Regions from separate parts of the Rhizobium sp. M1 genome, predicted to be linked through region 3. Evidence: riboswitches for the same ligand, from Rfam matches in the RefSeq annotation. Region 3 holds a riboswitch; each other region holds the start of a gene.

Region 1 (10,467 bases), on a different contig from region 3:
GGTAAGCCTTGGTCGGATCCTGGTTGGATGCGGCGCGGCCGACGAGCTTCATATCCGGCCACTTCTCTTCCATGCGGGCGATGAAGGCGGCGATGCGCTTGTCGTGGTTGTCCTGGCCGGGGTTTTCGAGAACGGCATATTCGCCCTTGCCGCCCATCTTCTCGGCGATCGCATCGGCGGCATAGGTGCCTTCGCGGGTATTGTCCGAGGTGATGAAGGAGACGCGCTTGGAGAGCGGCGAGTCTGCCGCGAAGGTGACGACCGCCGTGCCCTGGCCGATGGCGCGGTTGATCGGCTCGATGAACGGGTCGGAATTCATCGGATGGACGAGAATGCCGGCCGGATTTTGCGCCAGCGCCTGGTCGAAAGTGGCGATCTGCTTGTTGACGTCATATTCCGGCGTGCCGGTATATTCCGTTTCGCAGCCGAGCTGTTGCCCCGCCTGCTTGAACATCTCGTAAACCGGGAACCAATATTCGACGCCCGAAACCATGACGTTCATGACGTATTTTTCGCCTGGCTTGCAGCGGAACGGGTTCTCCGTCGCAGCGGCGGCGGAGCCGGCGATAAACGTTGCAGCAAAAACCGCCATTGCGGTCGTGGTGAGTAAAGTGCGCAAGAGTCCTCCTTGAGGCCGAAGCCTCTCCCAAAAGCCCGAGGGCGCCGAAAAGCGCCGCTGATCGTGTTGAAGTCCGGACTTCCTCCTCGACGTCCGGTATGGGCAGCTAAGCGTAAAGCTCGAGGACTGTCAATATAATTCACGACTTGAAATATATTTCACTTCAGCCATGCGGCGTCTCAACCGACAGATCGCCAAGGCGCGGTCGCGGCCAGCCACTGTCGTGTGCGGGCCTCGGGATCCGGATTGCGGGTGATATCGGTGACCACGGCAGCGCTATCGGCGCCGTTTTCCAATACCAGCGGCGCGCGTTCGGCGGTGATCCCGCCAATGGCCACGAGCGGCATTGGTCCGACGCGCCGCCGCCAGGCCGCAAGGCGTTCGACGCCTTGCGGCGCCCATTTCATTTCTTTGAGGATCGTCGGCCAGACCGGCCCAAGGGCAACATAGTCCGGCGCGGCGGCCAGCGCGGTTTCTAGTTCTGATGGATCGTGCGTGGAAAGGCCGAGCTTCAGGCCGGCGCGGCGAATGGCAGCCAGATCGGCCGCCATCAGGTCTTCCTGCCCGAGATGAATGAAATCGCATCCCTCGTCGATCGCCAGCCTCCAGTAATCGTTGATGATCAATTGGCAGCCCGCTGCCACGCAGGCGGCTTTCGCACGCCGGATCTCCTCGCGAAGCACCGGCTCCGGCCGGTCCTTGATGCGCAGCTGGACGAGTTTGACGCCGAGCGGCACGAGACGCTCGATCCATTCGGCGCTGTCGACGATGAGATAGAAGGGGTCGAGCGTCATGAGAAGATGGCCTTTCCGATGACGGGAGTTGAGGGAACGGCCATGTCGCGCGGCTCCAGCGGTACGGCGCCATGCGCGAGGCGGCCGGCATCGATGGCAAGTGCGAAGGCCTCGGCCATGGCGGCAGGGTCGCTTGCGCCGGCAACGGCGGTGTTGAGAAGAACGGCGTCGTAACCGTACTCCATGACGGCGGCGGCATGCGACGGGCGGCCGATGCCGGCATCGACGATGAGCGGCACATCCGGAAAATGCGCTCGGAATGACCGCAGTGCCATCGGGTTCACCGGCCCCATGGCGGAGCCGATCGGCGCGCACCAAGGCATCAGGACGCGGCAGCCGGCCTCCAATAACCTTTCGGCGACGACAAGGTCGTCGGTCGTATAGGGGAAGACCTGAAAGCCCTCGCCGGTCAGGATGCGGGCCGCCTCGACAAGGCCGAAAACATCGGGCTGCAGCGTATCGTGATGGCCGATCACTTCGAGCTTGATCCAGTCGGTGCGGAAAACGTCGCGCGCCATCTTCGCCGTCAGCACAGCCTCCTGCACGCTGTGGCACCCGGCCGTATTCGGCAGCACCCGCACGCCGAGCTCGCGGATCAGCTCGAAGAAGGCGCCGCCCGCCTTGCCGCCGGCGGCCTCGCGCCGCAGCGAGACGGTGACAATTTCGGCCTTCGAGCGTCTCACGGCTTCTGCCAGGACGGCGGGCGACGGGTAGCGGGCGGTGCCGAGCAGCAGCCGGGAATGGACCTCGACGTCGTAGAGTTTCAGCATGTCAGCCTCCCTGCATCGGTGAGAGAATTTCAATGCGGTCGCGCTCGCCGAGCACGAAATCGGCGCGATCCTCGCGGTGCACCAGTTCGCCGTTCACCGCGGTCGCCAGCCACCCGCCTTCGTAGTCCAGAGCGAGAAGCAGATCTGCGAGCGTCGCGGCCGCGACCTCCTGTTCCTCGCCATTGATGATGAAGGTCATGACGCCCTCCTTTCCTGAGGTCCTTGTTCTGTGAGAAGACGCCGCGCCACTTCGCCGGCCAAGGCCGGCGCCAGCAGAAAGCCGTGGCGGTAGAGGCCGTTGACATGGAGGGTGCGTCCCTCCTGCGTCACGCGCGGCAGATTGTCGGGATAAGCGGGCCGCACGCCTGCGCCGGTTTCCGTGACCCGTGCCTCGCCGAAGGCAGGATGCAAGGCGTAGGCGGCGTTCAGCAATTCCATCAGCGAACGCGCGGTAATCGGGCCGGCATCGTCGCTTTCGATCATCGTCGCCCCGACCATGAAGCGGTTTTTTTTGCGCGGCACGATATAGATCGGGTGGCGCGGATGCAGCAGGCGGACGGGGCGGGAGAGACTGACCTCGCCTGTTTCGATGCAGAGCATCTCGCCTCGAACACCGCGCAATCCAGGCAGCCGGCCGATCTGGGCGGCACCGGTGCAGTCGATTACCCGGTCATAATGGGCAAGATCAGCTTCGCCCGTGACGCCGAGCATGAGACGCATGCGGGCGTCCTCCAACCCTGCGGCCAGGGCGGCGAGCGCCTGCCGTGGATCGAGATGCGCTTCCTGCCGGAAGAACAGCGCCCTGCGGAAGCGGCCGGCGAGATCAGGCTCCAGAGCGGCGATCGCCGCCTCGTCCAGCCATTCCCATCCGCTTGTCCGGCGGGAAAAGCGGTCGAGCTCGCCGGAATCGCGCCCGCCCGCCACGACAAGCGTTCCCCGGCGATTGACATGGCCGGGCAATGCCGCCTCCCACCAATCGGCGGCAAGGCGACCGAGCGTCAGCACCGGCTCCTCCGCACTTTCCCGTTCGCACCACGGCGCCAGCATGCCGCCGGCAAAGCCGGATGCGCCGGCGCCGGCCTTGTCGGCCTGCTCCGCAAGGGTGACGCGGAAGCCGTGGCGATAGAGCTGCCAGGCCACGGTGAGGCCGGCAACGCCGGCCCCTTTGACGAGAACGCGCATGGTCATTCTCCGGCGGGAGTTTTCGCGACCTCTGCGACCGGCATGTAGAGATCGCCGCCATCGCGGTACTTGGCCGCCATCGCTTCCAATCCCTCTTTCTGAGCTTCGGCGCGAATGTCGTGGGAAATTCGCATGGAGCAGAATTTCGGGCCGCACATCGAACAGAAGTGCGCCACCTTGTGCGCCTCCTTCGGCAGGGTCTCGTCGTGGAAGGAGCGGGCCGTATCCGGGTCGAGGGAGAGGTTGAACTGATCCTCCCAGCGGAATTCGAAGCGCGCGCGCGACAGCGCGTCGTCGCGGATGCGGGCGGCCGGATGTCCCTTGGCGAGATCGGCGGCATGGGCGGCGATCTTGTAGGTGATGACGCCGGTTTTGACGTCGCTGCGGTCGGGCAGCCCCAGATGCTCCTTCGGTGTGACGTAGCAGAGCATGGCCGTGCCGAACCAGCCGATCATCGCGGCGCCGATACCGGAGGTGATGTGATCATAGCCCGGCGCGATGTCGGTCGTCAGCGGTCCGAGTGTATAGAAGGGCGCTTCGCCGCAGACCTTGAGCTGCTTGTCCATATTCTCTTTGATCTTGTGCATCGGCACATGGCCGGGGCCCTCGATCATCACCTGGCAGTCCTTCGCCCAGGCAACCTTGGTCAGTTCGCCCAGCGTTTCCAGCTCGGCAAATTGCGCTGCGTCATTGGCATCCGCGATCGATCCCGGACGCAAACCGTCGCCGAGCGAGAAGGAGACGTCATAGGCGCGGCAGATGTCGCAGATTTCCTCGAAATGCTCGTAGAGGAAACTCTCCTTGTGGTGATGCAGACACCACTTGGCCATGATCGAGCCGCCGCGTGAGACGATGCCGGTGACGCGATTGACGGTGAGCGGGATATAGGCCAGCCGCACGCCGGCATGGATGGTGAAATAATCGACGCCCTGCTCGGCCTGTTCGATCAGCGTATCCCGATAGACTTCCCAGGTCAGATCTTCGGCAATGCCGTTCACCTTCTCGAGCGCCTGGTAAAGCGGCACCGTGCCGATCGGAACCGGCGAATTGCGAATGATCCATTCGCGGATGTTGTGAATGTTGCGGCCGGTGGAAAGGTCCATGACAGTGTCGGCGCCCCAGCGGATCGCCCAGACCATCTTCTCCACCTCTTCCGCCATCGACGAGGTGACCGCCGAATTGCCGATATTGGCGTTGATCTTCACCAGGAAATTGCGGCCGATGATCATCGGTTCGGTTTCGGGGTGGTTGATATTGGCGGGGATGATCGCCCTGCCCTCGGCGACTTCCCGCCGCACGAATTCGGGCGTCACGAAATCCGGAACATGCGCGCCGAAGCTCTCGCCGTCGCGCGCGAGCGCCTCCTTCGCGGCCTGCCGGCCGAGGTTTTCGCGGATCGCGATAAACTCCATTTCCGGGGTGATAATGCCGGCCCGCGCATAGGCGAGCTGGGTGACGGCGCGTCCGGCCTTTGCCTTTAGCGGCGTGTTGCGAATGGGAAATTCCGGCGTCAGCCGCTCGCCCGTGGCAAAACCATTGTCTTCAGGCTTCACCACCCGGCCTTCATAGGCTTCGACGTCGCCACGCGCCCTGACCCAGGCTTCGCGCAAACGCGGCAGCCCGGCGTCAATGGAAACCATATGGGCCGGATCGGTATAGGGGCCGGAGGAATCATAGACCGTAACCGGCGGCTCGCCGGAGGTCGGGTGAAGGCTGATTTCGCGCATCGGTACGCGCAGATCCGGATAGAGCGTTCCGGGTTTGACGATCTTGGTCGAGGCCGGAAGCGAGCCGGTGGTGACGACGGGAGTAAGCTGGGGTGCAACAATATTCATGGATGAGGCTCCAAGGTTTGACGTTTGGAGACCCAGTTCCAGTGTTGGAATGATGGAAAGACGCCTTGCGCGACAAAGCGAAAATCCGCCCAACAGCCGCAGCGTCCGCACCGTCCCTACGCCAGTATGAACTGGATCAGGTTCAACGGGTCACTGCGCCACAATCGGCAAAGCCGAATCGTCTAGCAGAATCTCAGCCCCTTGCCGGGACACCCCTGGTGAATGGTCGCCATCAAAGACCGCAGCGGCCTTTGTGTCAAGAAGCCCTTTTGCGTTTCAAGGCAGTGGCTGTCGATGCTGGTCGCCGATCGGCTGGTATCGTAGAGTGTGCCGGCGGCCGGACCGGCCCCGGTCGAGCAACATTGATTGTGGATGGGCCGGTTTGCCGGGCCATTTCGCTCGCGCCCCTTGGACGCGTGCTCCATATTCTCATCCTCACGGCCACGTGACAGCGACCGCGCGTTCATCTGTCCGACGGCACCGGCTCATCATTCTGTCGCAACACGATTTCTGCATTCATGGCTTATCGTTTCGTTCACACTGCCGATCTCCACCTCGACTCTCCGCTGCGGTCGCTGGCGCTTCGCAACGCCGAGCTGGCCGATCTCGTGAGTGACGCCAGCCGGCAGGCGCTGATCGCGATCGTCGACCTTTGCCTCGAGGAGCAGGTCGATGCGCTGGTCATCGCCGGCGATCTCTATGACGGCGAGCAGACGTCGATGAAGACGGCGCGCTTCCTGGCAAGCCAGCTGGAACGGCTGAACCGGGCGGGGATTTGCGTCTTCAAGATCCGCGGCAATCACGATGCGATGTCGAAGATCGCCAGGGAGCTGGTGATGCCCGATACGGTGAAGGTCTTCGGCGGCCACGCCGAGACCGTGGAGGCGACGAAGGGCAGTCTGTCGATCGCGATCCACGGTCTGAGCTTCGCCAAGCCGCAGGCGCCGGACCCGCTTCTGCCGAAGTTCAAGCCGCCGGTCGCAGGTGCGGTCAATATCGGCATCATGCATACGAGCCTTGCCGGATCGGCCGGCCATGACGTTTATGCGCCCTGCAACGTGCTCGACCTTCACGCCTCGGGATTCGACTACTGGGCGCTCGGCCATCTTCATCAGCGCAGCCACTATCCCGGCACGGCGACGGTCATCATGCCCGGCATGCCGCAAGGCCGCGACATCAACGAGTCGGGCGTCAAGACGGTGTCGCTGGTGACCGTGGCGGACGACCGGACGGTGACGGTCGAGGAGCGGCGCACCAGCATCGCGCAGTTCGAGCGCGTCGATGTCGACCTCACGGGTGTCGACGATTGGCGAGACGCGGCCATGGCGATCGAAGCGGCACTACAGGCGCAGCGCGATCATACGGCCTCGCCGCATCTCGTCGCGCGCCTCAGGCTTTCCGGTCGCACGCCGCTCTCCTGGCAGCTTCGCCGCGATGTCGACCTGATGCAGACGGAAGCCGAGCAGCGCGGTGACCGGGTCGGCCGGACCTGGATCGAGAAGCTGGAGCTCGCCTTCGAAGCGCCGGTGCCCCTCGCCGACGAAGCCGTTGCCGATCCCGTCATCGAGCTCGGCGCGCTGATGCGGGACGAGGTCATCGCCCGCAGCGGGTTTCGCGACGATGTCAGGGAGATGGTCCGCGACCTGCTCGCCGACCTGCCGCCCGAGAGCCGGGCATTTGCCGGGCATGACGAGGCGGGTTTCGAACGCTTCATCGACAGCCTTCTCGCCGACGGCGCCGAGGACATCGCCGCCCGGATGAAGGCTGCGGAGCGGGGAGACAGCTGATGCGCCTGCGCCGTCTCGACCTCATCCGTTATGGCAAGTTCACCGACCACTCGATCGATTTCGGCGCGGTCCGACCGGGTTCGCCCGATCTGCACATCGTCTATGGCCTCAACGAAGCGGGCAAGTCGACCACCTTCGCCGCCTATCTCGACCTGCTCTACGGCATAGGCGAGCGCAGCACCTACAATTTCCTGCATCCCTACAACACGATGAAGGTCGGTGCGCGGCTGGAATTCGGAGGCGCGGACCACGAGTTGGCCCGGCTCAAATTGCGGACCGGCAGCCTCGTCGATGATCGGGGACAGGCTGTGAACGAGGCGCTTTTGGCCGGCGCGCTCGGCGGCGTCGGCCGCGACGCCTATCGCACCATGTTCTCGCTCGACGACCAGTCGCTCAAGGAAGGCGGCAACGCCATCATACAAAGCAAGGGCGAGCTCGGCGAGTTGCTGTTCTCGGCAAGCTCGGGCCTCGCCGGCCTCAGCCGTTCGCTGGTAACGGCAGCCGACGAAGCCAATGGGATCTACAAGAAGCGGTCGTCGAGCACGAAGCTTGCGGAACTCAAACGCGCGCTCGAAGCGCTGAAGGCCGAGCGCAATGCCATCGACACGCTTGCCTCCACCTATTCGGGCCTGAAATCGACCCACGAGCAGGCCGACGCCGCCTATGCCGCGACGACGCGGGAACTGGCCGGGGCCAAGGCTCGGCACCAGGAGCTGACGCGTCTTCTCGGCGCCCTGCCCGCGGCGCTGGAACTTCGGCGGCTGGACACCGATGCAGCCGGCATGGGCGATCTGCCGCGGCCGCCCTCCGAATGGTTCACCCTGCTGCCGCAGCTTTTCCACGACGAGACGCGGCTGCAGGCGCTTGTCGAAACCGCCGACCGCACGCTGCGCCAGCTTGCCGACGAGATCGAGGCGATCGCGATCGACGACAAGGCGCTGGCGGTCGCTGCGCATATGGACATGCTGGATCAGGGCCGCGCCCGCTATCTCGCGGCTGAGAGCGATCTGCCGAAGCGCCGGCTGGCGCTGGCCGAACAGGAAGGCGTGCTGGTGCGGCTGCTGGCCGATCTCGAACAGCCTGGCCATGCGACGCCCGAGGCGCTGCTGCTGCCCGCCTCGCTGATCGGCATCGTCCGCGATCTCATCGAGCGACGTTCCGGCGTCGAGGCCAACCTGGCTGCCGCGGGCCGCGAACTGGTGCGGGCGCGCGACAATCTCGAAAGGCTGAACAAGGAAGGCGGCTCGCAAAACGGAGCCGCGGTCGTCGATCCCGCGCGTCTCGGTCGCATCGAAGCCGCCCTGAGCCGGCTGGCCGGGTCCGATCTCGCAATGCGGCTCACCCTGGAAGAACGTGCGCTCGCGCAGGCGAAGCGAATTCAGGAGAAGCAGTTCGCACAGCTTGCGCCCTGGACAGGGGATGCCGTCGCCCTGCAGCGGACGACCGCTGCCGAGCCTCGGCAGACCGAGGCCTGGCGTGGCCAGGCGATCTCCATCGACAAGCGGATTGCCGATCACGAGGCACGGCTGCGCGATCTCGGCACCGAACAGGCGCTGACCAAAGCCCGGATCGCCGCTTTCGTCGCCGGCGGTTCGATCGACGATGCCGAGGCCGCGAGGCTGCGCGATGAACGCGATGCCGCCTGGCGGGCGCATCTTGCCAGCTTGAATGCCGCCACCGCCCGGACATTCGAGGAGCGGATGCGCCAGGACGATGTGGTGTCCGCCGGCCGGCTGTCACGCGCGCAGGAACTGGCCGAGCTGCGCCAGCTCCGCCAGACCGAAGCGGCAACGGCGGCAGCGATCGAACGGCAAAGGGAATTGCTTGCCGAGGCGCGCGCCGAACATGATGGGCTTGCCGACCGCATCGGTGGTCTGCTGCCCGAGGCAATCGAATATGACGCCGAAGCTGCGGCGCGCATTGCAACACTCGAGGCATGGAGCAGCAAGCGAGCCGCGGCGCTGGCCGCCTGGGACGAACTGCAGCGGGCCGAAGAGGCGGTAGACGCGCTGCGCGGCGAACTGGACAGCCATGCCGCGACGCTTGCCGCGAGCCTTGTGGATGCCGGCCATGGTGGCGCCGACGATCTGCCGGTCGCCGCGCTGATGCAGGCGGCGAGCGATATGCTTGCCGCCGGCAAAGCCGAACAGGCGGCGCGGCAGGCGCACGAAAAGGCAATCGGCGATCTCGACCGCGATGTCAGGGAACGTGAGCGCGACCAGCAGGAGGCAGAGGCCGCGGTCGAGGCCTGGAACCGGGAATGGGCGGAAGCGCTGTCGCGAACCTGGTTTGCCGACAAGGCCGGCTCGATGGCCGCCGTCCGCGCCATGCTGGATGCGCTCGCCACACTGCCCGCCATCCTGAAGGAGCGGGATGACCTCGCAAGCCGCGTTGCCGCGATGGAGCGCGACCAGGAGCAATTCCGTGGGGATATTGCCGGGCTCCTCGCGGACGGCGGCCTCAGCCGGTTGGCACCCGATACGCTCGCTTCGGCCAATGCACTGGTGGAACGCCATGAGGCGGCGCGGCATGCCGCACAGCTTCGGGCAGACCGTCAGGCGGATCTCGAAAAACAGTTGGAGAAACGCCGGGCGCTAGAGGAGGAACTGGCCGTTCACAATGCCCGCAGGAACGAACTGACGGGCTATTTCGGCACGGACTCGCTTGCCTCGGTCGAGGTATTCCTGAACCAGGTCCGGGAGCGGGACCGGCTGGAGGCGCGCGCCGCTACCTTGCGCGGCCAGATCACCGAGGCATTGCGCGCGGCAAGTTTTTCCGAAGCCGAATGCCGCCTTGCCGATATCGACGCCGATGCGGCCGAGCGCGATGCGATCGAGCTTGGTGCCCGGATCGAGGATCTCACCGAGCGGGCGAAACTTCTCTATTCCGACGTGTCGCTGGCGCGGCAGAAGCTCGAGGCCGTCGGCGGGGACGACGCGGTGGCGCGGATCGAGGCCAAACGCCGAACCATCTTCCTCGAGATCGAGGAACTGGCCGTGCGGCATCTGACGCTGCGCGCCGGCACGCTCGCGGCCGAACAGGCGCTGCACATCTATCGCGAAAAACATCGCAGCTCGATGATGAACCGCGCATCGCAAGCTTTTCACCTGATCACCGGCGGCAACTATTCCGGCCTGACGACCCAGCCCGACCGGGACAAGGAAATACTGATCGGCGTCTCGCGCGACGGCGGCTCGAAGCTGGCGGACGCGATGTCGACCGGCACGCAGTTCCAGCTTTATCTCGCGCTTCGGCTGGCGGGCTACGAGGAATTTGCAGCGCTTCGCCCGCCCGTGCCGTTCGTCGCCGACGACATCATGGAGAGCTTCGACAATCCCCGCTCCGAAGAGGTTTTCCGCCTGCTCGGCGCAATGGCGAAGGTCGGACAGGTCATCTACCTCACGCATCACTGGCATCTCTGCGAGATCGCGCGACACGTCGTTCCTGATGTGACCATACACCAGCTGCCATGACCGGACG
Region 2 (10,467 bases), on a different contig from region 3:
TTCGCAGGCTGCCGTGTCGCCGGAGCCCGTGCAGCGATAGTACCAGTCGTCGAATTTCTGCGATTTGATGGCCGGCGCCTGGCCTTGAACCACCGCATCAGGAGATTGCGAAAGGGACGGGCTGGAACAACCGAGGAATATCAGGAGGGAGGCGACGGTCCGGAGACCTCCCTTCATGTGGTTTATCGAAAACTTGCCCATCAAAAAATACAACTTCAGGAGGATTTTATTTGCGTGCAGTGCCATATCGCTACAATCGCGCTCACCGTCAACCTGAACGTGTCAGAACGGTAAAGTTTCGGTTAGATATTTACGGCGCGTTTCCATTAGCCAAGTCCTGCATTCGCCGGACTCTTGACAGAAATTTACCGGCAAATCCGAGACTCGACAGTACTGAAATAACGAAAACAATGAGACACCATTCAACTTACGCGGAGCTGTCCAAATGCGCGCCTGCATTGAAAATACGGATAGGCAAACGCGAAGGGCGAATAAAATAATACAATTTGAAATTAAGAAAACCTGCAATCAGAAGAGTGCCTCATCTTCCAAGAAGATTTGTTGGCCACCCGTCACACCCTTCCCCGAATAAACACTGAAACTGCGACAGATCACGCGGGTATTGCGTCACCATCAAATATAAAGGTGTATTTCATCTGAATTGCACCCATGGTTGCCGCTGTTATTCCTGACCAAAAGGGGAGGCAAAGGTCGGGCGTTCCGAGACGCCTTCGCGCAATGCTGCTGTCGCCACCCGAATCATTGGGCTCCCCGGCTGGCAAGATCCGCTGATCATCCGCCCCTAATCATGGCTCAGTCGCCCTCAGCCGCGAACGTCATTTTCGGGATGACAGCCGCGCCCTTCTCTGCGAAAAAGAGGGCGATGAGAGACAGGGGCGTTCGTCGACAGACGGGCTGAGAAGAACCCTTCGAACCTGAACCGGATAATGCCGGCGGAGGGAGTCGCTCGGGGCAACGAAGTAGACGCCGCCCCGCGCCCGCCCCGCCAGAAAGGGGCGCCATGCAGAGCAAGATCACCTCGGGAGCCATGCTGAAGGCGATGCGGGAGAAGCCGCCGCTCGTTCACTGCATCACCAATTACGTCGCCATGAACATCGCCGCCAATGTCCTGCTTGCGTCAGGCGCCTCACCGGCCATGGTGCATGCGCCTGAGGAAGCCGGGGAATTCGCCGGGATCGCGAGCGCGCTGACCGTCAATATCGGCACGCTGTCGACGCAGTGGATCGAAGGCATGCTGGCGGCGGCGAAGGCGACGGCGTCATCAGGCAAGCCCTGGGTGCTCGATCCGGTCGCCCATTATGCTACGGCTTTCCGCCGCAATGCGGTCGCCGATCTCCTAGCGCTCACGCCGACGATCATCCGCGGCAACGCTTCCGAGATCATCGCGCTTGCCGGCGGAGAGAGCCGCGGCCAGGGCGTCGACAGCCGCGATCCCGTCGAGCAGGCGGAGGGTTCGGCCCGTCGGCTTGCGGAGCGGCAACAGGCCATCGTCGCCGTCACCGGCGCGGTCGATTTCGTGACCGATGGCGCCCGGGCGGTGCGCATCAAAGGCGGATCTGTCCTGATGCCGCAGGTCACCGCGCTCGGCTGCTCGCTCACCTGCCTGGTCGGCGCCTTCGCCGCCGCAGTGCCCGAGGATACGTTCGGCGCGACGGTCGCAGCACTCGCAACCTTCGCGGTTGCCGGCGAGGATGCCGCACTCGGAGCGGCCGGCCCCGGTTCCTTTTCCTGGCGTTTCCTCGATGCGCTGGCCGCGCTCGACGGTGAAACGCTCGATGCCAGGGCAAGGATATCGGCTGCATGAAGACTTTCGACCTTTCGCTCTATCTCGTCCTCGACCCCGATCTCTGCGCCGGGACCGGCATGGTCGAGACCGCCCGCCTTGCCGTTGCCGGCGGCGCGACGATGGTGCAGCTGCGCGACAAACAGGCCGGCACGGCACGCATGATCGAGACCGGCCATGCCTTGAAGCAGGCGCTCGTTGGCACCGGCGCGCTCCTCGTCGTCAATGACGATGTCGAGGCTGCCATCGCCATCGGCGCAGACGGCCTGCATATCGGCCAGGAGGATATGAACGCGCTCACCGCGCGGAGCATGATCGGCCCCGAGATGATCCTCGGTCTCTCGGTCGAGACCGAGGCGCTCGCCGCCGCCGTCGATGCCGATCTCGTCGATTATGCCGGCGTCGGACCGGTGTTTGCGACGCCGACCAAGGCCGACCACAAGCAGCCGATCGGCTTTGACGGGCTTGCCAGGCTGGTGAAGGCTTCGCCGGTGCCATCCGTTGCCATCGGCGGCCTCAAGGCTGACCATGTCGCCGAAGTGTTTGCTGCCGGCGCCAGAGGGCTTGCCGTCGTCTCCGCCATCTGCGGCACGCCGGATCCGGAAGCCGCCACGCGCCGCATAGCCGCAGAAATCCGAAAGGTCCCCGCATGATCCGCAACGTCCTCTCCATCGCCGGTTCCGATCCTTCTGGCGGCGCCGGCATCCAGGCCGATCTCAAGGCCTTTTCCGCCCGCGGCGTCTACGGCATGGCGGTGCTGACCGCACTGACGGCGCAGAACACCCAGGGCGTCACCGGCGTGCATCTGGTCCCGCCTCCATTCGTCGCCGACCAGGTCGATGCCGTCTTTGCCGATGTGCGCGTCGATGCCGTCAAGATCGGCATGATCGCCAATGCCGCCATCGCCGACGCCGTCGCCGCCGCACTTTCTAAAGCTCTGGCCGCAGCAACGGCCAACGGACGCGGCATTCCAGTCGTCCTCGATCCGGTCATGATCGCCAAAGGCGGGGCCGCCCTGCTCGCGCCCGAAGCGGTCGACGTGCTGACCCTCCGGCTACTACCGCTTGCCACGCTGCTGACCCCGAACCTGCCGGAGGCCGCCGCGCTGCTGCACCAGCCGGTCGCGACGAACCGGGCTGAGATGGCGGTGCAGGCCGAACGGCTGCGCGCCCTCGGCCCGGCCGCGGTGCTGGTCAAGGGCGGCCATCTCGACAGCGACGAGAGCCCCGACGTGCTGGCCGCCGCCGATGGCCTGCACTGGTTCGAAGCCCAGCGGGTGCCGACCAAGAACACGCACGGCACCGGCTGCACGCTGTCGAGCGCGCTGGCGGCCGAGCTTGCCAAGGGCGCCTCGGCGCGAGAAGCGGTCGCCATCGCCAAGGATTACCTTGCCGGCGCGGTCGCGGCGGCCGGACACCTTACCGTCGGCTCAGGCCACGGGCCGGTGCAGCATTTTCATGCGCTTTGGAAAGACGCCGAATAGGGTCCCTTCACAGAGACGGAGACATCGCGACCACGATGGAAAACGGCCCCGCCTCCCGGGCCGTTTTTGCATTGCGCCACCTTGCATTGAAACCGCGGCCGCGGGTCGACGGCCGCGAGGCGCGATTTGAAATAGCCTGTTGACAAGACGGGTGAGATGGCCAAGTCTATGACATTAAAAGGGGATATGTTCCGCAATAACGGAATAAGAGGAGGAATGACAGGTGCCAGACCTGCTTGTGAGCCTATATTCCGCGCGGCTCGCCGACCTGAAACAGAAAGCCGATGATGTCGGCGCCTCCATCCGCCCGGCCCTCCCCCCGGAGCTGCATCTCGTCGTCAACTGGGTTCGCGAACACTTCAGCGAGAACTGGGCAAGCGAGGTCTCGGTCGCCTTCTCCCGCCAGCCGGTCGCCTGCCTGATCGCGATCGAAGGCGGAACGCTTCAAGGCTTTGCCTGCTACGACACGACGGCGCGCGGCTTCTTCGGCCCGACCGGCGTTGACCCGCAAGCCCGCGGCAAGGGCATCGGGCTCGCGCTGTTTTCCGCCTGTCTTGAGACGATGAAGAGGCTCGGCCATGCCTATGCCTTCATCGGCGATGCCGGTCCGGTCGATTTTTACGCCAGGACCGCAGGCGCCATCACCATCCAGGCCCCCGACAAGGGCATTTACGAAGGCATGCTGAGAAGCATGCCGAAATGACCATCTGATACCGGAGCACTAGACTTGTCCTCGACCCCACTCGCCCTTTTCGTCGGCCTTCCCAATCCGGTTCTTTCGGATGAGGAATTCGCGCTGCTTCGCGAGACCAATCCGCTCGGCCTCTTCGTCGGCCGGCGCAATCAGCGCGAGCCGGAGCAGACGAAGCGGCTGATCGAACGCTTTCGCGAAGCCGTCGGCCGCGACGACGCCCCCGTCTTCACCGACCAGGAGGGCGGCCGCGTCCAGCACCTCGATGCTGGTCCCTGGCCGCTCTTCCGCAGCTCCGGCCAGTTCGCCGAGCTCGCGCGCCGCGATTTCGATCTCGGCAGAAAAGCATTGCGCCTTTCCTCCCAGGCCATGGGCGCGATGATGACGGAACTCGGCCTTTCGAGCGGCTGCTCGCCCGTTCTCGACCTCGTCTTCGAGACGACGAGCGCGGTCATCGGCGCCCGCTCCTTCGGCCCGGATCCCGATGTCATCGCCGCCCTCGGCCGCGAGGTGGTCGACGGCCTGCTCGAGACCGGCAACATGCCTGTGATGAAGCATATTCCCGGCCATGGCCGGGCGACGCTCGACTCCCACAAGGAGCGGCCGGTCGTCGACGCCAGCCGAGAAACGCTGACCACGACGGATTTCAAACCCTTCGTCGCATTGAAGGACACACCCTGGGCCATGGTCGCCCATGTCGTCTACTCCGCCTACGACAGGGAATTGCCGGCCTCCGTCTCACCGATCATGCACGACGTCATCCGCAAGGACTTGGGTTACGGGGGCGTGCTGATCTCCGACTGCATCTTCATGGAATCGCTCTCCGGTACCCTGCCGGAACGCGTCAAACAGGTGCTCGACGCCGGCTTCGACATCGCGCTCCACAGCCATGGCGATATCAGGGAAAGCGAAGCAGCCGCCAAGGCGGCGCGCCCGTTGACCGACGCCGCACTGCAGCGGATCGCCGCCGGCAAGGCCCGTCTCGGCAATCTCAAGATCGACTATCGGGCCGCCCATGCCGAGGTCGAAGACATATTTGCAAGCGCGCTGGTCTCCTGACTGGCGCGCCAACTCTCACCGTATAAAAGAAGGGGAATAAAACATGAAAAAATATCTTCTTGCCGCCGCCGGGCTGACGCTGCTTTCGGGATCTGCCATGGCGCAGACGATCCTGACGGCCAATATCGAACCGGCGACGACCTGGGTTCGCAACTTCAACCCGTTCAACCAGACCTCGGCGCGCCAGTCGACGCTCGATTTCATCTATGAGCCGCTTGTTATTTTCAATCGCTTCGACAGCAACAAGCCGGTCTACCGTCTGGCCGAAAGCTTCAAGCTTTCCGACGACCTGAAGAGCATCGAGTTCAAGCTGCGTCCGAACCTGAAATGGTCGGACGGCAAGCCGTTGACCTCAGCCGACGTCAAGTTCACCTATGACTACCTGAAGAAATTCCCGGCGCTCGATTTCGTCAGCATCTGGACCTTCGTTACCGACGTCCAGGCCGTCGATGCCCAGACCGTGCGCTTCACGCTCGCCAATCCGAGTTCGCTCGCCGCCGAGCAGATCTCGCAGCTGCCGATCGTCCCCGAACATGTCTGGAAGGATGTCGCCGACCCAGTCACCTTCGCCAACGAAAACCCGGTCGGCAGCGGCCCGTTGACCGAGGTCCCGCGTTTCACCGGCCAGACCTACGACCAGTGCCGCAACCCGCACTATTGGGACAACGCGCATCTGAAGGTCGATTGCATCCGTTTCCCGCAGCTTGCCGACAACAATCAGATGCTGACGGCAACGGCCGACGGCACGCTCGACTGGGGCGTCTCCTTCATTCCCGATATCGACAATGTCTATGTCTCCAAGGACCCGGCGCATTTCCACTACTGGTATTCGCCGAGCAGCATGGTCGCCTTCCTGTTCAACCTGGAAACCGCGAACGAGAACAACAAGAAGGCCTTCAACGACCTGAAATTCCGCCGTGCCGTGTCGATGGCGCTCGACCGCAAGACGATGATCGACGTCGCCGGCTATGGCTACCCGACGCTGAACGAAGATCCCGGCCTGATGGGCGAGCTTTACAAGAGCTGGGCGGATCCGTCGGTCAAGGCCGATTTCGGCAAGTTCGCCACCTATGACGCCGACGCCGCCAAGGCGCTGCTCGACGAGGCCGGCTACAAGGACAAGGACGGCGACGGCTTCCGCGACAATCCCGACGGCAGCAAGATCTCCTTCTCGATCATTGTCCCGAACTCCTGGACCGACTGGGTCGATACTGTCAACATCGCCGTCGAAGGCATGCAGGCGGTCGGCATCGATGCCAAGATCGAAACGCCCGAAGAAGCCGTCTGGACCGGCAACCTCATCAACGGCAGCTTCGATGCGGCGATCAACAGCCTGCCGGCTTCGGCCTCGCCCTACTACCCCTACAAGCGCGCCTTCAGCGCTTCGGACAAGGGCAAGACCCGCTTTACCGCGCAGCGCTGGTTCAATCCTGAGGTCGAGAAACTCGTCACCGAGTTCACCCATACCGCGGATCTCGCCAAGCAGAAGGAAACGATGAACAAGGCGCAACGCATCGTCGCCGAAAACATGCCGATGATTCCGGTGTTCAACAATCCGAACTGGTATCAGTACAACACCAAGCGCTTCACCGGCTGGTCGACCAAGGAAAATCCCTTCGTCAATCCGTCGATCTCGCGGACGAACCCGGCACGCCTCTTGAACCTGCTCGCGCTCGAGCCAGCCAAGTAAAGGCATTGATCCCGGGAGCGGTGGCGTTCAACGCCGCTCCCGCCACGACGGAGTTCCCATGGCTTTCCTGCTTCGCCGCCTCGTCTTCTACATGGCAGCCTTCATCGCGGCAGCGACGATCAATTTCTTCCTGCCGCGGCTGATGCCGGGCGATCCCGTGCAGATCATGTTTTCGAGCGCCGGCACCGAATTGCCGCCGGAAAGCCTGCAGGCGCTGAAGCTCACCTTCGGCTTCGTCGATGGGCCGCTCTGGCAGCAATATCTCACCTATCTCGGCAGCATCTTCACGGGCGATCTCGGCCGCTCGATCAAGTATTTCCCGCTGCCGGTCACCTCGGTGCTCGGCCATGCCCTGGTCTGGACCGTCGCCCTGATGGGGACGGCGACGATCGTCAGCTTTGCGCTCGGCACCTTGCTCGGCATCCTTGCCGCCTGGCGCCGCGGCAGCAGGTTCGATGTCGTCGTCTCCGTCGGTGCGATCTTCGCCACCTCGGTGCCGGCCGTCGTCACCTCGCTGATCGTGCTTTTCATCTTCGGTTTCACCCTCGGCTGGTTCCCGAACGGCTATGCCGCCGATCCCTCGCTCGATCCGGCCTTCAGCCTGCAGTATCTCGGCAGCGTCGCCTATCACGGCATCCTGCCGATGGTGACCCTCTGCACCGTGCTGATCGGCGGCTTCACCGTCACCATGCGCAACAACATGATCAACCTGCTCGGTGAGGATTATATCGTCATGGCCCGCGCCAAGGGCCTGTCCGACCGGCATGTGATGCTCTGGTATGCGGCGCGCAACGCCCTGCTGCCGACCGTTTCCAGCCTTGCCATCGCCATCGGCACCATCCTCGGCGGCTCGCTGGTGACCGAGGTCGTCTACAACTATCCCGGCCTCGGCAACATTCTCTACCAGGCGATCCTCGCCCGCGATTATCCGGTCATCCAGGGCCAGCTGCTGATCATGACCGCCACCATGCTGATCGCCAATTTCATCGTCGACGTCAGCTATGTCATGCTCGACCCGCGGCTGAAGGGAGCGTGAGATGAAGACCCTGCTTCGAAACCGCAAGGCGCTCACCGGCCTCGTCATCATCGCTTTCATCGTCATCGTCGCGATCGCAGCGCCGCTGCTGACCCAATACGACCCCGCCGCCCGCACCGGGCGGCCGCACCAGCCGCCGTCGCTCGACCATATCCTCGGCACGACCCGCATCGGCCAGGACGTCTTTGCCCGGCTGATCTACGGCGCCCGCACCTCGCTGGCCGTCGGCTTCGGCGCCGGCCTGCTGATCACCCTTGTCGGCACCGCGCTCGGCATCATTTCCGGCTATCGCGGCGGCAAGACCGACGAGGTCATCAGCTTCTTCACCAATATGGTGCTGGTCGTTCCCAACCTGCCGCTGCTGCTGGTGCTCGCCGCCTTCATCGGCCAGGCAAGCCCCGTCGTCATCGCCCTGATCCTCGGTGCCACCTCCTGGGCCTGGGGCGCCCGCGTCACCCGCGCCGAGACGCTCTCGGTCAAGCAGAAGGATTTCGTCAAATCCGCCGAGATGATGGGCGAGCCGCAATGGCGGATCATGACATTCGAGATCTTCCCCAATGTGATCTCCATCGTCGGCATCAATTTCATCGGCAGCGTCATCTTCGCGATCATCACCGAGGCGACGCTGGAATTCCTCGGCCTCGGCGATCCCCGGGCGATCTCCTGGGGCACCATGCTCTACAACGCGCAGAAGGCTTCGGCCCTTTCGGTCGGCGCCTGGTGGGATATTCTCACCCCCTGCTTCGCGCTCGCCCTCCTCGGCATCGGCATGTCGCTCCTGAATTTCGCCGTCGACGAGATCGCCAATCCGCGGCTGCGCACCGGCAATCATCTGAAGCGCTGGTCGCTGCTCGTCCGTTCCGGGGAGGGCCGCCTGTGACGCAACCGCTGCTTTCGGTGAGGAACCTCACCATCGATTATATCGGCGAAGAGAAGGATTTCCGCGCCGTCGACGACGTCAATTTCGACGTCGCGCCCGGCGAGGTCTTCGGCCTTGCAGGCGAATCCGGTTGCGGCAAGAGCACCATCGCCTTCGCCATCAGCCGCCTGCACAAGCCGCCGGCGCTGATCCGCAAGGAGAGCCGCATCCTGCTCGACGGCCGCGACGTACTCGATCTCGACCAGCGGGCGCTTGCCGCCTTCCGCTGGGGCGAGGTCGCCATGGTTTTCCAGAGCGCCATGAATTCGCTGAACCCGGTGCTGCGCATCGAGGCGCAATTCTACGACCTGCTGCGCACCCATAAAGGCATGAGCCGCACGCAAGCCCGCGAGCGGACCGCCGAGATGCTGACGCTCGTCGACATCGCGCCGGATCGCATGCGCGATTATCCGCATCAGTTTTCCGGCGGCATGCGCCAGCGCATCGTCATCGCCATCTGCATGGCGCTCGATCCGAAACTCGTCGTCATGGACGAGCCGACGACCGCGCTCGACGTCGTCGTCCAGCGCGAAATCCTGCAGCGGATCAACGAATTGCGCCGCCGCTTCGGCTTCTCCGTGCTGTTCATCACCCACGATCTCGGGCTGATGGTGCAGTTCTGCGACCGCATCGGCATTATGCTGTCCGGTAGGCTGGTGGAGCAGAACAGCGCCGAGGCGATCTACCGGACGCCGGCGCACGACTATACGAAGAAGCTCTGGGCCTCCTTCCCCTCGCTTCATGGAGGCGTACGGCTATGAGCGAGGCCATCCTTGCGCTCGACACGGTGACAAAGACCTTCGGCCACGGCGCGTCCGCCGTTCATGCTGCCCGCTCGATCTCCTTTTCGCTGCGCGCTGGCCGGGCGCTGGCGCTCGTCGGCGAATCCGGCAGCGGCAAGACCACTTGTGCCCGCATGGCGATGCGCGAATATCTGCCGACATCTGGCCGCGTCCTCTACAAAGGCCGGCCGGTCGAAACGGCGAATTCCGCCGAAATCGCCCGCTACCGCCGCTCGGTGCAGATGATCTTCCAGGATCCGTTCGCCTCGCTGAATCCCGCCCACACCATCGCTCACCATCTTCGACGCCCGCTGAAGCTGCATCGCCCTGATATCAAGGGGACTGATATCGACGCCACCATCCGCGAACTGTTGGAGCGCGTCAGGCTCGATCCCGATCTCGTCGCGCCGAAATATCCGCATGAACTCTCCGGCGGCCAGCGCCAGCGCGTCAACATCGCCCGCGCCCTTGCCGTCAAGCCGGAGGTGATCGTCGCGGACGAACCGACCTCGATGCTCGACGTCTCGGTGCGCCTCGGCGTGCTCAACCTTTTGAACGAGATGAAGCGGGAGATGAATCTCGGCCTGCTCTACATCACCCATGATATCGCCACCGCCCGTTATGTCGCCGAGGACATCGCCGTGATGTATGCCGGCCAGATCGTCGAATGGGGCAGCACCGCCCGAGTGATCGACAATCCGCTGCATCCCTATACCAGGCTGCTGCTCTCGGCCGTGCCCGATCCAGACGTCCGTTTCGAAGATCCGAAGGCGCGGCTGAGGCCCGACGAGGTCGAGGATATCCGCCGCCGTTCGGCCGCCCCGCAGGACGATGTCGTCGAAGCGGAGCCGGGTCATTTCATGCGAATGATCTGACGCCGGTTTGCTGGTTTCGCTCGTCTCCCTGTGCTAGGGGAGCCTTTCTTCATTTGAGGCGAAACTGTCATGCTGCCCTGGATTCAACTCGATTCCGCGACCATTCCCGGCGAAGGCGGCGAGTTGCG
Region 3 (10,467 bases):
CGGTTTCGAAAATGCCGACCAGATCGGCAAGCGCATCATCGAGATGTTTTCGGCCGGCGAGTTCGACGTCTGCACGCTGTTCTACTCCGAGTTCAAGTCGGTGATCAGCCAGGTTCCGACCGCGCAGCAGCTCATCCCGGCCAAGGCTCCGGAAGCCGCTGCCGAAGATGCCGCCCATGCCGGCGCCGTCTACGAATACGAGCCGGATCCGGCGTCGATCCTCGACGATCTGATCCCGCGCAACATCTCCGTCCAGATCTTCCGTGCTCTCCTTGAGAACGTCGCGGGCGAGATGGGCGCCAAGATGAGCGCCATGGACAATGCGACGCGCAATGCCGGTGAGATGATCAACAAGCTGACGCTTAGCTACAACCGTCAGCGTCAGGCTCAGATCACCAAGGAACTGATTGAAATCATTTCGGGCGCGGAAGCGCTCTGAGTTAGGGAAAGAGGGTAAGAATATGGCTGAGGCAGCTACCCGCTCTGTCGGCAAAGTCACCCAGGTTATCGGCGCCGTCGTCGACGTTGCTTTCGAAGGCGAACTGCCGGCGATTTTGAACGCGCTCGAAACCGACAACAACGGCAACCGTCTGGTTCTCGAAGTCGCCCAGCATCTGGGTGAAAACGAAGTTCGCACGATCGCCATGGACTCGAGCGAAGGTCTCGTTCGCGGCCAGCTGGTTACCGATACCGGCGCTCCGATCATGGTTCCCGTCGGCAACGAGACGCTCGGCCGTATCATGAACGTCATCGGCGAGCCGGTCGACGAAGCAGGTCCGCTGGTCACCGCTCACAAGCGCGCCATCCACCAGGATGCGCCTGCCTATGTCGACCAGTCGACGGAAGCGCAGATCCTCGTTACCGGCATCAAGGTCGTCGACCTTCTCGCCCCGTATGCACGCGGTGGCAAGATCGGCCTCTTCGGCGGTGCCGGCGTCGGCAAGACCGTTCTGATCATGGAACTGATCAACAACGTCGCCAAGGCGCATGGTGGTTACTCGGTTTTCGCAGGCGTCGGTGAACGCACCCGCGAAGGCAACGACCTTTACCATGAAATGATCGAATCGAACGTCAACAAGCATGGCGGTGGCGAAGGCTCGAAGGCTGCGCTCGTTTACGGTCAGATGAACGAGCCGCCGGGTGCGCGCGCCCGCGTCGCCCTGACCGGCCTGACGGTCGCCGAACACTTCCGCGACCAGGGCCAGGACGTTCTGTTCTTCGTCGACAACATCTTCCGCTTCACGCAGGCCGGTTCCGAAGTGTCGGCTCTGCTCGGCCGTATCCCGTCGGCGGTCGGCTATCAGCCGACGCTCGCAACCGACATGGGCCAGATGCAGGAGCGCATCACCACGACGACAACCGGCTCGATCACCTCGGTCCAGGCCATTTACGTTCCGGCCGACGACTTGACCGACCCGGCGCCGGCAACCTCGTTCGCCCACCTTGACGCAACGACGGTTCTGTCGCGTTCGATCGCTGAAAAGGGCATCTACCCGGCCGTCGATCCGCTCGACTCCACCTCGCGCATGCTCGACCCGATGGTTGTCGGCGAAGAGCATTACGAAGTGGCCCGTAAGGTTCAGTCGACGCTGCAGCGCTACAAGGCCCTGCAGGACATCATCGCCATCCTCGGCATGGACGAACTGTCCGAAGAGGACAAGATCGCCGTTGCCCGCGCCCGCAAGATCGAGCGCTTCCTGTCGCAGCCGTTCTTCGTCGCCGAAGTCTTCACCGGTTCGCCGGGCAAGCTCGTCGCCCTCGAAGACACGATCAAGGGCTTCAAGGGTCTCGTCAACGGCGAATACGACCACCTGCCGGAAGCTGCCTTCTACATGGTCGGATCGATGGACGAAGCTGTCGAGAAGGCCAAGAAGCTCGCTGCTGCCTGATGAGCGATGCTCAGGACGAGATATTCTGCTGCGACTCCCTGAAAGGGGTCGTGGCGGAACTTCCGGAACCGGCAGCACCTACCGTCTACCGTGCCGATAACGGCGTGATCATGATGGTCGTGGGGTTGGTTCAGACCGAGGAAGGCCTCGGATATCTCGACCAGGCGATAATGCACTGCCCGTTCTGCGGGACCAAATTGCAAGATGCAAAAGCCATAGCCGAGAAGGTAAGTCACTGATGGCTGACAATTTCAACTTTGAGCTCGTTTCGCCGGAGCGTCTGCTGCTGTCGGAGATGGTGACTGAGGTCGTCATTCCCGCGACCGAGGGCGAAATGACCGTCATGGCGCACCACGCGCCGACGATGACGACGATCAAGCCCGGTGTGGTGAGCGTGCGTTCGGCTTCCGGCAAGAAGCAGGATTATGTCGTGTTCGGCGGGTTTGCCGATATCCTGCCGACAGGCTGCACTTTGCTTGCCGAATCCGCCGTTCCCGTCGAGGAACTCCATAAGGACGAGCTGACCCGTCGTATCGAGGCTGCCCGCAAGGAGCTCGAACATGCCGAGCTGCACGAGCACAAGTCGAAGCTCGAGCATTTCATCATGGAACTGACGCATCTGCGCGGCATCGTCCAGCAGGACTGACCGGGTACCGACAGCTTCATTGAAAGGCGGCCTCAAAGGCCGCTTTTTTTGTGTCTATCTTCTCCTTGGATAGGGACAACAGTGTTGTCGTGCGGCTTCAAACGAACGCGGCCGCTGTTTCGGTTGAGAAAACAGACGGCTTCAATCAGCTCAGGGAAAACTCCAAAAGCGCGCCACAATCTTTCGAAGCGGCATGTGCTGCTGACGGATTATGCAGCGCAGCTTTGCCGCAGCGTCTCAGAAGCCGGTGCCGCCGCGCAGCTCGATGATCAGTGTCTTGAACAGGATCTTCAGGTCGAGCAGCAGGCTGAAATTCCTGACATAATAGATATCACAGGCGATGCGGGCCCGGGCTTCCAGCGGCCGTGTCGTCGGGCCGCGCCAGCCACGTGTTTGTGCGAGGCCGGTGATGCCGGGGCGCATGATGTGTCGATGGTGGTAGTTCGGCACCACTTCCTCGTAGAGCCTGCCGGCTGCGCGCATGTTGATGGCATGGCAGCGTGGGCCGACCAGCGACATCTCGCCCCTGAGGACGTTCAGCAGTTGCGGCAGTTCGTCGATATTGGTCCTGCGGAGCATTGCGCCGATGCCGGTCATCCTGGCGTCGCCCTTGACGGTCTGCTGGACGCCGCTGGGATCGCAAGCTTCCGCCCGCATCGAGCGGAATTTGAAGACGTTGATCTTCCGGCCGTTCAGCCCCCAGCGGATCTGGCGGAAGAACACCGGACCGCCATCGTCGAGCTTGATGAAAAGAGCGATCGCCAGAAAAAGCGGCGCCAGCACGAGGAGGGCGTTGGCCGAGATGACGATGTCGATCAGCCGTTTCACGGCCAGTCGCAGCGCCGCCTTTCCTTCGCCATTGGAAAAGCTCTCCGGCTGGCGAATGTTGGAGTTCGCTATGACCAGGGTCCTGATTTTGATCTGACGCTGAGACGGATCGAAGCGTGAATTCGTCTTCGAAGTAAAAGCATTCATTACGCAAGGCCCGTAAGTTTAGATGCAATACTGAACTGTAGGGAGACAAATACATGCTCGCGTAAGGTTTGTCATCGGGATAAATAGGAAATTGCTAACCCTAAAGACACCAAAAATGGGAGTATTCCCTGTTAACCTTAATGCCTGTAGTTGAAGTGGAAACGAAATTATACTTTAAAAGGAGTAGCCCGATCGGGTGAGTGCGATGTCAGACGGTTTCCCAAGTCGATCGCCGGTCGTTCCAGCAGGTGATAGCTGAGACTTGCCACCAGAAGGACGAGCGCCACCGTCAGCCCGCAGGATTGCAGCCAGCCGGTGACGACATTGTCCGAGGAGGCGCCGAACGAACCGGGGTCGAGTCTCTGGATCAATGTCAGGATGATCTCCTGCCAGATATAAATGCCGAACGAGATCTTGGCGACGTAGCGGACGGGAGCGTTGTCGAGCAGCCTGCCCAGGCGATGCGAATGGCAGAGCGATACGAGCGCGGTTGCGATCGCCAGCGGAAAGACCGGAAATCCGTAGGGTATGTCGAGCCAGCCGTAAGCCTCGGCCGAACCGCCGGGCGATATGGCGAGGCGGTAGCCGGCAATGGCAAAAGCGAGAAGCGCTGCGGCATCGAACCAGAAGGAACGCCTTGCAGGCAGCATGACGTCGATGCCGGCGGCAAGCGCGCCGAGCGCGAAGACCGCGAAGAAGCCGATCGGATTGTAGTTGGGCATCCATTCCTTCGCCCCGCCCTGCAGGCCATAGGCCCAGCCGCGCCCGATGTCGTCGAGCGCAAAGAGCCTCAGGATTGCCAGATGGGCAATGAGGACGACGGCAATGACGCAGAGCCAGGCGGAACGGGCCAGCAACCGGCGCTGCCGCAGCCGCGGCAGGCGAAACAGCAGGAGAAAGCAGGCGGGCAGGAGCACATAGCTGCTGACCTCGAAGGGGATGGACCAGAGCGGTCCGTTGGCTTCGACAGGGAAAAACGTGCGCCAATGCCATTGGCTCATGAACAGCAGTCCGGAGATGTAGCGAAGCGCAAGCTCCGGTGTCAGCGGCGCGGCAAGCAGCGTCAGGCTGACAACGAAGCTGACCGTGGCGGCGACCCAGAAGCCGGGGGCGATGCGCGCCGCCCTGCGGATGGCGTAGGTCCCGAGGCTCGGCATGTCGCCGCCGGCATCGAGCGCGCGCCAGAAGGGACGGGCCAGAAGAAAGCCGCTGAGCACGAAGAAAATGGCGACGCCGAAATTGCCGAAGCGGAGGATGTGCGCCGTCGATGCCAATTCATCGGGAATTCGGCGCATATCCAGCCGGAGCGCGAGATGATGAGCAAGCACCAGCAGGCAGGCCGTCGCGCGCAGAAAGTCCGCTCCGGCCAGTCTCTCCTGTGGTCGCATGTCATTCCCCACCCTGCCGATCCGGCTCAAACCGTCCCGATCCGAAACTTGCCGCGGAACGCCGCCGCGGGCAAGGCCGGGGCGGCGTTCAGCCGAGGAGTTCGTTGGTATAATAGGTGGAAAAGTCCGGCTTCTCCTTGAGTGCTGCGCCATTCGCATCGACCAGGATGCCGTTCTCGAGCAGGAAGGCGCCGATGGCATCGGCCTTCGCCGGGTCGATTGTGCCGATCACGCCGGCCTCGGATTTGAGGAAATGCCCGTCGATCAATGCCTTCTGGGACGCTTTTACCAGTTCCGTATTCATCAGTGCGCCATTGCTGTTGGAAATCAGCAGGTCGCAGGCTTCGTCAGGATGGTCGACGGAATAGGCATAACCCTGGCGCGTGGCCTGGATGAAGGCGCGGGCGTGTTCCCGACTCACCGCAAGATAGGCGTCGCTGGAAACGATGACGGTCGTCTGCTCGTCGGGAATGCCATAATCGGAATAGTGGAAGCGGCCGAGCTTGCGGTTTTCCAGCTCGGCGGCGATGCCTTCCCAGGTGTAGATCTCCAGCGTGAAATCGACCGAGCCATTGTCCAGCGCCTCGTAGGCGGAAGTGCCGAGGGTGACGGTCTTGACGTCGCCCGTGCCGCCGTCATTGCGGATCATCGCGGAGATCAGAGCGCTCTCCCAGGTGCCGCCAAAGCCGCCATAGGTCTTGCCGTCGAGATCTTTAGGGCTCTTGATGTCGTCGCGTCCGGCCTTATAGATCAGACGCGCGGTTTCGGTCTGGACGACGCCGTAGACCATCTTCACGTCACCGCCGCCGGCGCGCTGCGTCATGGCCTCGATCTCGCTGCTGATGCCGAAATCGGCGACCCCGTTCGACACCAGCGTGCCGGCGCTGGTGTCGGTAAAGGGTAGAATTTCGACGTCGAGGCCGGCGGCGGCATAGAAGCCCTTCGCCTTGGCGACATAGATGCCGATATGGTTGGTGTTGGGCGTCCAGTCGAGCGCAATGCGAACCTTTGCCGGCGCTGACTGGGCGAAGGCGGTGCGGCCGGCGAGGCTTGTCGCCAGGGCGGCGAGGATCGTCTGTCGACGGGTGAGAAGCAGCATGGTGACCTCCTCAGGTCTCTAGAGCATGATGCCGAAAAGTGTGAGCGGTTTTCGGACGACATCATGCTCTAACTCTTTAAATTGGAGCAGGATTCTGATTTAGGCCGACCGGCCTAAAATCATCCTGTTCTAGCGGATGAAGCAGGGTTTGCAGGATTTCGGTCTCGATCGCCTGGGCCGCCGGCGAGCCGAGATCGGCGATGCTTCTCGGGCGGGGCAGGGGAACGCGGAATTGGCGGATGATACGCGCCGGGCGCGCCGATAGCACGTAGATCCGGTCGGAGAGGAACACCGCCTCGCGAACGTCGTGGGTGATCAACAAGGCCGTCCAGCGATGTTGCGTCCACATGCCCTGCAGCCATTCCTGGATCTGCGTGCGCGTCAGCGCGTCCAGCGCGCCGAAAGGCTCGTCGAGCAGCAGCATGTCCTGGCTCTGGACGACGGTGCGCAACAGCGCGGCGCGCTGGCGCATGCCGCCGGAGAGCTCGGCGGGATAATGGTGTTCGAAGCCGGCAAGGCCGAAATGCTCGAACAGCGGCGCCACGGTGGCGCGGGCGGCGCGACGGCTCATGCCGCCCACCTCCAGGCCGAGTGCGGCATTGTCGATGATCCGGCGCCAGGGCATCAGCGCGTCGCGTTGCGGCATGAAGGCAAAGGAATGCGGTGCCTGTTCCAGCGGGGCGCCCTTGAAGAGCAAGGCGCCTGAATCGGGTCGAAGCGCCTGGGTCAGCAGTCCGAGTACCGTCGACTTTCCGGAGCCGGAGGGGCCGACGATCGAGACGAACTCGCCGCTTGCGACAGCGAGCGAAATGTCGCCGAGCACCTGCATGCCGTCGAAGGATTTCGAAATCTTGCGCAGTTCGACCAGTTCATCGGTCATCGGCGGCGCTCCCCGGACGGTTGCCAGGGCATGACGAGGCGCTCGATCATCAGCGTCACTCCGAAGAGGCAGAGTGTCAGTACGGCGCTGACGACGACGGCGGCGAGGACGAGATCCGGCCGGAAATTGTTCTTGGCGTTGAGGATATAGATGCCGAGGCCGCGTGCGGCTCCCGCATATTCGGCAAAGATCGCGCCGACGACGGCATAGGTGATCGAGATCCTGAGGCCGGCGAAGAAATAGGGCAGCGAGGAGGGAAGCCGGGCCAGGCGGAAAATGCGCCAGCGGCTTGCCTTCATCGAGTTCAAGAGTTCAGCGATGTCGCGGTCGGTTGCCTCATAACCCTGCAGCAAAGCGACGAGCAGCGGGAAGAAGGTGACGAGCGCAACCAGCAATATCTTCGGCAACAGGCCGAAACCGAACCAGAGGACGACGAGGGGCGCGATCGCCACCAGCGGCAGGGTCTGGCTGGCAATGAAGATCGGCAGCAATGCCCGGCGCATGAAGGGCATGAAATCCATCAGGATCGACGAGACGAAAGCGAAGGCGAGCGACAGGGCGAAGCCGCCGAGTGTGGCGCCGAGCGTCGGCCAAGTGTTTGATATCAACGCTTCGCGGTTCAGCCAGCCCTGGGTCAGGATGCGCGAAGGCGCCGGCAGGATGGACGGTTTGATGCCGGAGAGATCGACATAAAGTTCCCATGCGGCCAGAAAAGCAAAACCGGCGAGCAGGGCGGGGGTCGCCCGGTAGAGGGCGGCACCGAGCGCGGCAAGGCGCGAATCCGATGGTGGTGGCGATGTCATCAGCGTCGATTTCAGGCTTTCGTCCGGCTGCATGATTCTTCAGGTCGGAATCGATCCAAGGACAAAATCATGCAGCGATTCAAAGTGCCGCGGCGCCCTTGGCGCGCTTGAAAAGTCGCGCGGCGCCGCAGATGCGCAAACCTGTCGAAGACATCGGGAATGGTGCCGGCGAGCCTGCCGGATATCGGAAAGGGTGACACTTGTGCGCCGGAAAACATCTGAACCTCGCTCCGCTGGCATTACCCAGATCAGCTTTGAAGGGTCCGGAGGCTTGCGCTTCTCATCTCAGCCCCGGCGACACGGAGCTCCCCTGTTATTTCAGCGAAAACTATCATCGGGGTTTTCTTACCGCAACCGCAAAATCACACATCCGTCCGCCGGGTCGGAACGGAACCGCGGACGCGAAAAAACACCCGGGCGGAGTCCTGCCCGGGTGTTTTCCGAGGTTCCGTACCTGCCGGGAACGGAACCCGAGCTCGTCTCAGGCGGCTATATCGGCAGGACGCGGCCGTGGCGAGGGTGGCAAATGCCGGCGCCATGATTTCAGTCCGCTATCGACCGGGTGATCTGACTGTCGCTCCTTCCTGCACCTGGGCTTTACGCCCGGGGGAGCAGGCGTTATAAAACCTCAACTAATATTGAGGTCAAGAGGCGATGGATACGATCACCGTTACGCCGCTCGGCAGGCTTTTGACGGTCGGCGAAGTGGCGGAACGCAGCGGTCTTGCCGTCTCGGCATTGCATTTCTATGAGGCCAAGGGGCTGATCTCCAGCATCCGCACGCGCGGCAATCAGCGGCGTTACGGACGTGACGTGCTTCGCCGGCTCGGCATCATCAAGGTGGCGCAACGTGTCGGCATTCCGCTTTCGGAAATCCAGACGGCGTTTGCCTCCCTGCCGCAGGGGCGCACGCCGACGGTTGCTGACTGGCAGACGCTGTCGGCGCGCTGGAAGAATGAACTCGACGAGCGAATCAGACGGCTCAGCCTGCTGCGAGACCGTCTGACCGGCTGCATCGGCTGCGGCTGTCTGTCGATCGACAGCTGCCCCTTGCGCAATCCCTGCGATCGGCTTGGCGAGGAAGGGCCGGGTGCGCGGCTTCTGGAGAGCGGGAACGAAAGCTGAGCCTCCCGGAGCTCTCTCCTGCGCGGAAAGATCGATGCGTGCCTTTCTTTCGGCCGGCGCGCGCATATGTTAAGGGCGAATGACGCAACCGGCGGCATCGTCCGCGAGGAGGACGGCTTCGTGTTCCATCCGAGACTATTCGAAAATCGCAATGTCGTCGTCACCGGCGCCGGGCGGGGCATCGGCCTCGAGGTGGCCCGGCAGTTCCTGGACTGCGGCGCGAAGGTGATCGTCCATACCGGGCGCAAACCGGGACGGGATCTGCCGGATTTCCTGCTGACGGCTGGATCGGAAAGACGGGCGCTGTTGCTCAACGCCGATTTCACCGCGGTCGGCGGCGCTGCGCAATTTGCAGAGGACGCTCTCGCCTTCTTCGACAAGGTGCATGTGCTCGTCAACAATGCCGGCACCATGCTCGGCCGTTTTCCGGCCGCGACGCTGACCGACGCGGATTATGAAGCGATCGTACGGCTGAACCAGACGTCGGTGGTGGCGCTGACCCGGGCGCTGTTGCCGGCATTGAAGGCGGCCGAAGGCGCCGCCATCGTCAACACGGTTTCGATTTCAGCGCTGACTGGCGGCAGTCCCGGTTCTTCGGTCTATTCGGCCTCGAAAGCCTTCGTTTCCACCTATTCCAAGGCGCTTGCCCGTGAGCTGGCGCCGGATGGCATCCGGGTCAATTGCGTCTCGCCGGGAACGATCGAGACGGATTTCCATGAGCGCTATTCCTCCCGCGAAAAGCTGGAGCAGACGCGAAAATCCATTCCCCTGCAACGGCTCGGCACGGCCGAGGATTGCGCTCCCGCCTATCTGTTCCTGGCGTCTTCTTCGCTCTCCGGATACATTACGGGCCAAGTCCTCGAGATCAACGGCGGTCAGCTTATCTGCTGATTTACTTGGACCTTTTTTGGCATTTCATCACATTTGACGAATTCGCTTGTGCGAATATGCTATTGTGCTGATCTACCTTTTGCTTCCCTTCCGAGATGCCGAATGCCGTTGCCTATACCGGAGCCGGGGATGACCGGCCAGGAATTGCACAAACTCGCTGCAAAAGCCCATGAAGCGAGCGATCTGCTGAAGGCGCTGGCGCATCAGAGCCGACTTCTCATCCTCTGCATCCTCGCGAATGAGGAGCGGACAGTGGGTGAAATCGAGAATATTCTCGGCATACAACAGGCAATGGTCTCGCAGCAACTCGCGCGTCTGAGGCTCGAAGGGCTGGTCAATACGCGCCGTCAGGGCAGGCTGGTCTATTACAGCATCGGCAATCTCAGCGTGCTTGCCTTCCTCGAATCGCTGTTCGATCTTTTTCCGGCTGCCGAAAGCGGTTAAAGCATGTCGGGTCGCGCGGCGGCTGCCGCGCAGAAGATGGGCTGGATCCGGATGATATCATGCCGGGTCGGGAGACCGGATGATCGACAAGCTGGAATTCTTCATCGCCCTTGCCAATGAAAAGCATTTCGGCCGCGCTGCGGAGGAATGCGGGATTTCGCAGCCGACGCTCTCGGCCGCCATCCGCCAGCTGGAGGATCAGCTCGGCGTCATGCTGGTGCAGCGCGGGTCGCGGTTTCAGGGGCTGACGCCGGAGGGGCAGCGCGTGCTCGAATGGGCGCGGCGCATCGTCGGCGATGCCCGCACCATGCGCGAGGAAATGCGCGC

What was found. A riboswitch is a leader RNA that binds a small molecule or an ion and turns the genes downstream of it on or off. The one in region 3 is predicted to bind thiamine pyrophosphate.
Region 1: another riboswitch for thiamine pyrophosphate. It lies ahead of thiC (phosphomethylpyrimidine synthase ThiC); the one in region 3 lies ahead of CO655_RS00410 (ABC transporter permease).
Region 2: another riboswitch for thiamine pyrophosphate. It lies ahead of thiM (hydroxyethylthiazole kinase); the one in region 3 lies ahead of CO655_RS00410 (ABC transporter permease).

What each region holds. Positions count from the first base shown of each region.
Region 1 covers NZ_NWSW01000023.1:105,791-116,257, reverse strand. Annotated here, with positions in the region: gene CO655_RS22630 (substrate-binding domain-containing protein) at 1-619, opposite strand, end outside; gene CO655_RS22625 (thiamine phosphate synthase) at 799-1,413, opposite strand; gene CO655_RS22620 (thiazole synthase) at 1,410-2,183, opposite strand; gene thiS (sulfur carrier protein ThiS) at 2,185-2,382, opposite strand; gene thiO (glycine oxidase ThiO) at 2,379-3,365, opposite strand; gene thiC (phosphomethylpyrimidine synthase ThiC) at 3,368-5,200, opposite strand; TPP riboswitch at 5,296-5,427, opposite strand; gene CO655_RS22600 (DNA repair exonuclease) at 5,719-6,987, shown strand; gene CO655_RS22595 (AAA family ATPase) at 6,987-10,460, shown strand.
Region 2 covers NZ_NWSW01000003.1:332,533-342,999, reverse strand. Annotated here, with positions in the region: gene CO655_RS05595 (invasion associated locus B family protein) at 1-201, opposite strand, end outside; TPP riboswitch at 883-979, shown strand; gene thiM (hydroxyethylthiazole kinase) at 1,022-1,825, shown strand; gene thiE (thiamine phosphate synthase) at 1,822-2,457, shown strand; gene thiD (bifunctional hydroxymethylpyrimidine kinase/phosphomethylpyrimidine kinase) at 2,454-3,287, shown strand; gene CO655_RS05575 (GNAT family N-acetyltransferase) at 3,511-3,990, shown strand; gene CO655_RS05570 (glycoside hydrolase family 3 N-terminal domain-containing protein) at 4,015-5,037, shown strand; gene CO655_RS05565 (ABC transporter substrate-binding protein) at 5,081-6,727, shown strand; gene CO655_RS05560 (ABC transporter permease) at 6,786-7,763, shown strand; gene CO655_RS05555 (ABC transporter permease) at 7,765-8,643, shown strand; gene CO655_RS05550 (ABC transporter ATP-binding protein) at 8,640-9,443, shown strand; gene CO655_RS05545 (ATP-binding cassette domain-containing protein) at 9,440-10,339, shown strand; gene CO655_RS05540 (hypothetical protein) at 10,409-10,467, shown strand, end outside.
Region 3 covers NZ_NWSW01000001.1:79,141-89,607, reverse strand. Annotated here, with positions in the region: gene CO655_RS00450 (F0F1 ATP synthase subunit gamma) at 1-439, shown strand, start outside; gene atpD (F0F1 ATP synthase subunit beta) at 462-1,889, shown strand; gene CO655_RS00440 (hypothetical protein) at 1,889-2,128, shown strand; gene CO655_RS00435 (F0F1 ATP synthase subunit epsilon) at 2,128-2,535, shown strand; gene CO655_RS00430 (sugar transferase) at 2,773-3,510, opposite strand; gene CO655_RS00425 (acyltransferase) at 3,678-4,898, opposite strand; gene CO655_RS00420 (ABC transporter substrate-binding protein) at 4,987-5,997, opposite strand; partial or broken gene CO655_RS00415 (ABC transporter ATP-binding protein) at 6,066-6,877, opposite strand; gene CO655_RS00410 (ABC transporter permease) at 6,874-7,680, opposite strand; TPP riboswitch at 7,889-8,002, opposite strand; gene soxR (redox-sensitive transcriptional activator SoxR) at 8,335-8,805, shown strand; gene CO655_RS00400 (SDR family oxidoreductase) at 8,926-9,696, shown strand; gene CO655_RS00395 (metalloregulator ArsR/SmtB family transcription factor) at 9,799-10,140, shown strand; gene CO655_RS00390 (LysR family transcriptional regulator) at 10,220-10,467, shown strand, end outside.